Regions from separate parts of the Ochrobactrum sp. SFR4 genome, predicted to be linked through region 1. Evidence: predicted binding sites of a transcription regulator. Region 1 holds the regulator's gene; the other holds the start of a gene.

Region 1 (4,228 bases):
TTTATATGATGCTGATCGTGCTGGTCTTTGCTCTGCCGATTGGTGTTGCTGCTTCGATTTATCTGGAAGAATATGCGCGTAAAAACCGCTTTACCGATATTATTGAAGTGAACATCAACAATCTGGCTGCGGTACCTTCCATCGTGTTTGGTCTGCTGGGTCTGGCGGTTTTCATCAACTTCTTTGGCATGCCGCGTTCGGCCTCGCTGGTTGGCGGTCTGGTGCTGACGCTGATGACATTGCCGACAATCATTATTGCAACGCGCGCGGCTCTGCGTGCGGTGCCGCCATCAATCCGTGCTGCGGCGCTGGGTCTTGGTGCTTCCAAAACGCAAGTGGTGTTCCACCATGTGCTGCCACTGGCCGCGCCGGGCATTCTGACCGGCACGATTATCGGTCTGGCTCAGGCACTGGGTGAAACAGCGCCGCTGCTGCTGATCGGTATGGTCGCCTTTGTTGCCAATGCTCCTGTTACCCCTATGGATCCTGCGACTGCGCTGCCGGTACAGATTTTCATGTGGGCTAATGAAGCAGAACGTGCTTTTGTAGAGCGGACATCGGGTGCGATTATTGTGCTCCTCCTGTTCCTCGCTGTGATGAATATTGCCGCAATCATTCTGCGCCGCCGTTTTGAGCGTCGTTGGTAGATTCGAAGGAACCGGCTATGAACCTGATGAATGATTATACGTTAGAAAAAACTCTCGGAGAGAAGATGAACGCCTTGCCAAAAAAAATCAAAATGCGCGGGGACAAGGTCAAAGTTTTCTACGGCGAAAAACAGGCTTTGCACGGCGTTGATCTGGATATTGAAGAAAACAGCGTGACCGCGCTGATCGGACCGTCCGGCTGTGGTAAGTCGACTTTTCTGCGCTCACTCAACCGTATGAATGACACGATTGAAGGTTGCCGCGTTGAAGGGCTGATTACGCTCGATGGCGAGGATATTTACGACCCGAAAATCGACGTGGTGGAACTGCGTGCCCGTGTCGGCATGGTGTTCCAGAAGCCAAATCCGTTTCCGAAATCGATCTATGAGAATGTTTCTTACGGTCCGCGCATTCATGGTCTTGCCCGCAGCCGCGCAGATCTGGATGTCATCGTTGAAAAGAGCCTGCGTGGCGCCAGCCTCTGGGAAGAAGTGAAAGACCGTCTGAATGATGCAGGCACAGGTCTTTCTGGCGGTCAGCAGCAGCGTCTTTGCATTGCCCGCGCCATTGCAGTGAGCCCTGAAGTTATTCTGATGGATGAGCCTTGCTCGGCGCTTGACCCGATTGCAACCGCGAAAGTGGAAGAGCTGATTGACGAGTTGCGCCGTGACTATACGATTGTCATCGTGACCCACTCAATGCAGCAGGCTGCGCGTATTTCGCAGACCACAGCCATGTTCCATCTGGGCAATCTGGTAGAGGTCGGTGACACGGATATGATGTTCACCACGCCGAAAGAAAAACGTACGCAGGACTATATTACCGGCCGTTTCGGCTGATCTGAGCTTACGCGTAAAAACAAACAAGATAGAGCATTTTCTATGAGGCAACATAAGCCGGAAATGCTCTGGAGTTTTACAGACTGCTTTGGCAGTGCCACAGGATAAGGAAATTTCCATGCCGTCACAGCATACGGTTACGTCCTATGATGAAGAACTGAAGTTTCTCGCCCGCAAAATCGCCGAAATGGGCGGTCATGCGGAGCGTATGGTGGAGCAGTCCATCAAGGCGATTGTGACTGCCGATAATGCGCTGGCACAACGGGTCATTTCCGAAGATTTGATCCTCGATGCAGGCGAACGTGAAATTGATGACAAGGCGATTATGATTATCGCCAAGCGTCAGCCGATGGCTGTGGATCTGCGCGAAATTATCGGCGCGATCCGCATCTCAGCGGATCTGGAACGCGTTGGCGATATGGGCAAAAACATTGCCAAGCGTGTTGTTGCCGTTTCGGAAACACGCCAGTCGGTGAAGCTTTATCGCGGTCTGGAAACACTGGCGGAGCTTGCCCGCACCCAGCTTAAAGATGTGCTGGACGCCTATGCAACCCGTTCTGTGACTCAGATCAATATTGTCCGCGACCGCGATGATGAAATTGATGCGATGTACACATCGCTGTTCCGCGAACTTCTGACTTATATGATGGAAGATCCGCGCAATATTACGGCCTGTACGCATCTTCTGTTCTGTGCCAAGAATATTGAGCGTATCGGCGATCATGCCACCAATATTGCCGAGACAGTCTATTATATTGTCACCGGTAATCAGATGCCTCCGGATCGTCCGAAAGATGATCTGAGCCATGACGTCGTTCTCGACGAATTGCATAAAAACTAAGCTGTTCTAACCGGCAGCGGATATGCAGGGCATTCAGCCCTGCCTGTCAGAATAAACGTCATGCATTCCGGCTGTGCCGGAATGCAAATGCTCCCTTATGTCTAAACGAATAGTGGATACGCAATGTCACACACGCCAAGAATAGCGGTTGTTGAAGACGAAGAAGCCATCAGCGAATTGCTTCGCTATAATCTTGAGGCTGAAGGCTATCAGGTCGATACGATCCTGCGTGGCGATGAAGCCGAAATTTATTTACGCGAAAACGTACCTGATCTTCTGGTTCTCGACTGGATGCTGCCTGGTGTTTCCGGCATCGAACTTTGCCGCCGTCTGCGTCAGCGCGCAGAGACAGAACGTCTGCCGATTATCATGCTGACAGCGCGCGGTGAGGAATCCGAGCGTGTGCGTGGTCTGGCCGTTGGCGCGGATGATTATGTCGTCAAACCATTCTCCACACCGGAGTTGCTGGCACGTATCAAGGCGATGTTGCGCCGTGCCAATCCGAGTGTTCTCTCCCATGTGCTGAAAGTCGGCGAGATTGTTCTCGACCGCCAGCAGCACCGTGTTTACCGCAAGGAACGCGAAATCAAACTGGGTCCGACCGAGTTTCGTCTGCTGGAATATTTCATGATGGCACCGGGGCGCGTTTTCTCGCGTACGCAATTGTTGGATGGTATCTGGGGGCGGGATATTTACGTTGATGACCGCACGGTGGATGTGCATATCGGCCGTCTGCGCAAGGCGATCAATACCGGTCGTGAAACCGATCCGATTCGCACCGTTCGCGGTGCCGGCTATGCTTTTGGCTGATAACCGGCCGATATTTGTGAAAAATAATGAGCCGGTGTGAAGAAAATTCACGCCGGTTTTTATTTTTGTGATTCTGCGAAAAGCCGTATCTGTAAAGACTATAGTGCCATAAACGCAAAGTGATTTCACGAAATATCAGCCATTTGTAACACGCTGTAATGAATTATGACTAACGTAATCGGGCAGTCAATTGCATGATGCGCCCGTGCCTGAGGTGCTATCAGGTTGTGAAATAAGGCAATATCGCACCAGAATTGCTGCAGAGCATGATCTGGTAAGCTGCTTCATTTTACAGTGTTTAGTGAAGTCTTTACGTAATCTTGCGTATTTTAGTAATCGCTCAAAAGAATGCGTTAACAAGTCGTTAACTAATGAAGCGCATTTTCTTGGGGTAAATTTTAACCGGTTGTCGCTAACCGGAACACGAATATAAATCGGGCCTTGTGCCTTTATTTAGCCCTAATAGCCTCCGATTTTCCCGGGGCTCGCGCACAGGATTTCTGTGCGACCCGGGTGTACGGGAAATTATTGATAAGGATGAACCGTTGAAACGCTCTTATTTAGCGAAAACACTGTTTATCGGTGCTCTGGTTGCCACGCCGTTTATCCTTGCTGGCTGCACCACGACTTCGACCGGTTCAAAATCTGCTAAGGCTGCACAGTCTGCCAAGGAATCCGGTGTGACTGTCCGCAATGGCAAAAAGACCTACACTTACACCTCCAGAGACCGCGAATGCCTTGAGCGCGCAATGTTCTTTGAATCTGCCCGCTCCAGCCGTGATGGTCTTGTTGCAGTCGGCACAGTGGTGATGAATCGCCTGGTCTCGGAAAAATATCCTGAAACCATTTGTGGTGTTGTCGGACAGAAAAACCAGTTTGCACCGGGCGTTATGACCCGTGCCATGAATTCCAAAGCTTTGCCGGATGTAAAAGAAGCGGCAGATTCAGTGCTGAAGGGTGAACGCCATCCGAAGCTGAAGAATGCAATGTTCTTCCATACTGCCGGTCTGAAATTCCCGTATAAAAATATGCATTATGTGCTGGTTGCCGGCGGCAATTCTTTCTACGAAAAGCGCCGCAGAGACGGAACG
Region 2 (4,228 bases), on a different contig from region 1:
GGCCCGCCTAGAGCATTTCGCAGTCAAATGACTTCATTTGACACCCGCGATAATGCGACAAAACAAAGAGTTAGAGCGAGCGCAATGAGTAAAAACCAGACGCAACACGCTCTAAAAAGAATAAAAAAATGCGGCCAGCATCATTCTTTGACACTGGCCGCAACTTAATCTTACTGACCGATCTGCGACTTACGTGCGTCGATAACCGGCTGGTAGAAATCTTTGTTCACTTCGATATAGGACTTGAAATCGCCGCCCATTGTGGAAGCAAAGCACTCCGGATCGGTCTTTGGCAGATCCATCATATAGGTTTTGAACTTGGCTTTCAGATCAGCATCAATGGCTGTGCGGATAACGATCGGGCCGTTCGGGATCAGCGGGGATTTCCAGACTTCTGTGAAGTCTTTCATGTCGATCAGGCCTTTGTCGACCATCTTGCGCAGGTTACCGGATGTGTAACCTTCATCGAAACTGCCAACACCGGAACCGAAAGTTGTACCGGCATCAAACTTGCCGTCTTTTACAGCCAGAACCAGATTTTCATGGCCGCCGCCGAAACCGGTTTCGCTGAAGTAATCTTTAACCGTCGCGCCGCTCAGATCTTTTGGCAGCGAAGTTACCGGAATGAGGTAGCCGGAAGTGGAATCCGGATCAGCAAAACCAAGCTTCTTGCCTTTCATATCGGCAATAGTCTTGATGCCGCTGTCCTTACGGGCAACCATGATCGAATAATAACCGGTCGAACCGTCAGTCTGTTCAGTGGTCAGGATCGGTTCAACAGCATCTTCTTTGGTCAGATAGATTTTGGCATAGCCGGAAGCGCCAAGCTCTGCATAATCCAGTGTGCCGCCGAGCAGACCCTGAATAACACCATCATAGTCAGCAGCAGGAAACAGTTTAACTTCCTTAACACCGATGGCCTTTGGCAGCTGGTCAATAATGCACTGGTAATTACGCAGACGGTCGGCTTCGTTTTCGCCGCCGATAATACCAACGCGGAACACTTCAGGCTTATCTGCCTGCGCTGCGGTTGCGGTTGCCACTGCGGACAGCGCAACGGCGCCGAGCAAAAGCTTCTTGAAGGTCATGAACCATTCTCCTGTTAAACGATGATCGTTTTTTGGTTGGGATTAAATGTTATTGTGCGTCTGCAACAAGTTTTGCGACCTGTCGTGCCACTTGCGGGCTGACCGGAGCTTCCGGTGCAGGCTGTTCCAGAGCTGTTGAAGTCACGGCTTCCGAGAAGCTTTCATCGTCAGCTTCGGCACCATAAATGCGGCGGGCTGCGGCCTGTGTCAGATCAGCAGGCGTTCCGTCGAACACAACGCGCCCGCCCTGCATACCAATGATCCGGTCGCAATAGGTGCGTGCTGTATCCAGCGTATGAAGATTAGTGATAACTGTCAGGCCTTCGCGCTGATTAATATCGCGCAGGGCGCTCATCACGACCTGCGCATTGCGCGGGTCCAGCGAGGCAATCGGCTCATCGGCGAGGATAACTTTCGGGCTCTGCATCAGCGCACGGGCAATCGCCACGCGTTGCTGCTGACCACCGGAAAGCGTACCCGCCGGCTGCAAGGCGGTTTTGACAATATCCAGACGCTCAATATTGGCGATAGCCTGCGCACGCTCCTCGCGGGAGAAAATGCCCATCAGACTTTTCACAGTAGAACGCTGATTAAGACGGCCAAGCAGCACATTGGTCAGCACATCAAGACGTGGCACCAGATTGAACTGCTGGAAGATCATTGCACAATCACTGCGCCAGCGGCGCAATTCAGAGCCACGCAGGCGCGACACGTCCTGATCCTTGAAAACAATCGAACCGTCAGATGTATCAATCAGACGATTGATCATACGCAGAAGCGTGGATTTTCCCGCGCCCGATGCCCCAATGATACCCACCATCTGGCCCTGCGGAATTTCCAGATTTACATCTGCAACCGCAGTATTACCGCCAAAACGACGGGTTACATTTTGAAGTTTAAGCATCAGCGCCCTCTATCAATTTCCATGCGAAATTAGGCGCGTGATATGAAACGAAAATGTAACTTATATTACATCTGTATGAAAATTCTGAATCAGATTTTTGACAAAAAAGCCGCCGGAAGCTCCGGCGGCTTTTTTCTGTTATTGGATTCAGCAGCTTGGCTTATCAGCCGCCATGCTTTTCAAGAAAAGCTTCAATCTCAAGTTTACGGAAATCATCCAGTGCATCCCGCAGGCGCTGATGATCCCAGTCCCACCATGCCAGAGCTTCCAGACGCTCAACAATCGCATCTGAAAAACGCTGACGAATGAGTTTGGCAGGCACGCCGCCAACAATCGTATAAGGCGCGACATCTTTGGAAACGACCGCACCGGAACCGATGACCGCACCATTGCCGATTTTAACACCAGGCAGAACGGTTACGCCATGTCCCAGCCATGTATCATGACCAATGGTCACTTCATGGGCGCGGCGCCATTCAAAAAAATCCGCTTCCTGTTCAGCATCCGGCCAGTAATCATTGGCGCGATAGGTGAAGTGATGCAGTGTTGCGCGCCACATCGGATGATTGGTGGCATTGATACGCACAGAGGCTGCAATATTCGCAAATTTACCGATCTTGGCGCACCAGACCATGCCGTCGCGCTCAATATAGGAATAGTCGCCCATTTCCGTTTCAGAAATACGACAACGGGTACCAATTTCCGTATAGCAACCGAATGTGCTGTCGGAAATTTCCGTATCCGGATGGATAAACGGCTGTTCTGACAATCTGGTCATGCATCTGCTCCCTGACGCACATAACCCGGAGCAAACTCGGTTACGTCAATGATACGGTCAGCCACGGCTTCACGCACATCTTCATCATGGAAAATGCCAAGCATCGCCACGCCTTCTGTTTTTTTGCGGCGGATCAATTCCATAACAACTTCACGGTTTTTGGCATCGAGTGAGGCAGTTGGTTCATCGAGCAACAGCACCGGATGATCCGTGATGAAACCACGGGCAATATTCACACGCTGCTGCTCACCACCGGAGAACGTGGCTGGCGGCAGATCCCACAGACGCTGCGGCAGGTTGAGCATAGCCAGCAATTCACGGGCTTTATCCTGCGCCTGTTCCCGATCAACCCCACGGGCAAATAACGGATCAGCCACCACATTCAGAGCACTGACACGCGGCACAGTGCGCAAAAACTGACTGACATAACCAATCGTATCGCGACGTACAGCCATAACAGTGCGCGGATCTGCCGAGGCAATATCAATCTGCTTGCCGTGATGGCGCAGAATGATCTGGCCTTCGTCCACGGCGTAATTGCCATAGACCATTTTCAGGATAGAGCTTTTACCGGCACCGGACGGGCCGCCAAGCACAGCACATTCACCGGCTTTCAGCGCAAAGAAAACATTATTCACCACCGGCAATTTAACGCCGCCCTGCAAATGCATGGTGAAGCTCTTTGCCACTTCCGAAACAATAAGGGGCATAGTCATGATTAAACCTGCAAAATCGAGGAAACGAGCAATTGCGTATAAGGTGCCTGCGGATCATCCAGCACGCGGTCGGTCAGACCGGCTTCAATAATATGACCGTCTTTCATCACCATCATACGATGCGATAGCAGACGCGCCACAGCCAGATCATGGGTCACAACAATCGCTGCCAGTCCGAGATCGGCCACCAGACCGCGCAACAAATCAAGCAAACGCGCCTGCACGGATACGTCCAGACCACCGGTCGGCTCATCCATGAAAATCAAACGCGGTGCAGTCACCAGATTGCGGGCGATCTGCAAACGCTGACGCATACCGCCGGAGAATGCACGCGGCTGATCATCAATGCGGTCTGCAGAGATTTCCACACGACCAAGCCAGTCGGTCGCGGTTTCACGGATTTTACCATAATGACGATCACCGACAGCCATCAGACGCTCGCCGACATTGGCACCGGCGGAGACAGTCATACGCAAACCGTCAGAAGGGTTCTGATGCACAAAGCCCCAGTCGGTGCGCATCAGAAAACGGCGCTCGGCCTCACTCATCCGGTACAGATCGCGGAACTGGCCGTCACGCATCCGGTATTCCACAGCGCCGACAGAAGGCTGCAAGCGTGTGGCAAGACAGTTGAGCAGTGTCGTCTTACCGGAGCCGCTCTCGCCGACAATCGCCAGCACTTCACCCGGATACAGTTCAAAGGACACATTGCTGCAACCAAGGCGGTTGCCATAGAATTTCG

What was found. Region 1 encodes PhoB, which activates phosphate uptake and scavenging genes when phosphate is short. Its sites were predicted from a motif close to TGTCATNNANCTGTCAT; they were not measured.
Region 2: a site for PhoB is predicted at 2,046-2,062, ahead of phnC (phosphonate ABC transporter ATP-binding protein). Genes of this name have one in related genera too.

What each region holds. Positions count from the first base shown of each region.
Region 1 covers NZ_JAAPBB010000005.1:231,561-235,788, forward strand. Annotated here, with positions in the region: gene pstA (phosphate ABC transporter permease PstA) at 1-647, shown strand, start outside; gene pstB (phosphate ABC transporter ATP-binding protein PstB) at 713-1,486, shown strand; gene phoU (phosphate signaling complex protein PhoU) at 1,605-2,327, shown strand; gene phoB (phosphate regulon transcriptional regulator PhoB) at 2,451-3,137, shown strand; gene HBA93_RS08640 (cell wall hydrolase) at 3,683-4,228, shown strand, end outside.
Region 2 covers NZ_JAAPBB010000001.1:252,469-256,696, forward strand. Annotated here, with positions in the region: gene phnD (phosphonate ABC transporter substrate-binding protein) at 171-1,088, opposite strand; gene phnC (phosphonate ABC transporter ATP-binding protein) at 1,138-1,992, opposite strand; gene HBA93_RS01080 (LbetaH domain-containing protein) at 2,156-2,770, opposite strand; gene phnL (phosphonate C-P lyase system protein PhnL) at 2,767-3,486, opposite strand; gene phnK (phosphonate C-P lyase system protein PhnK) at 3,489-4,228, opposite strand, start outside.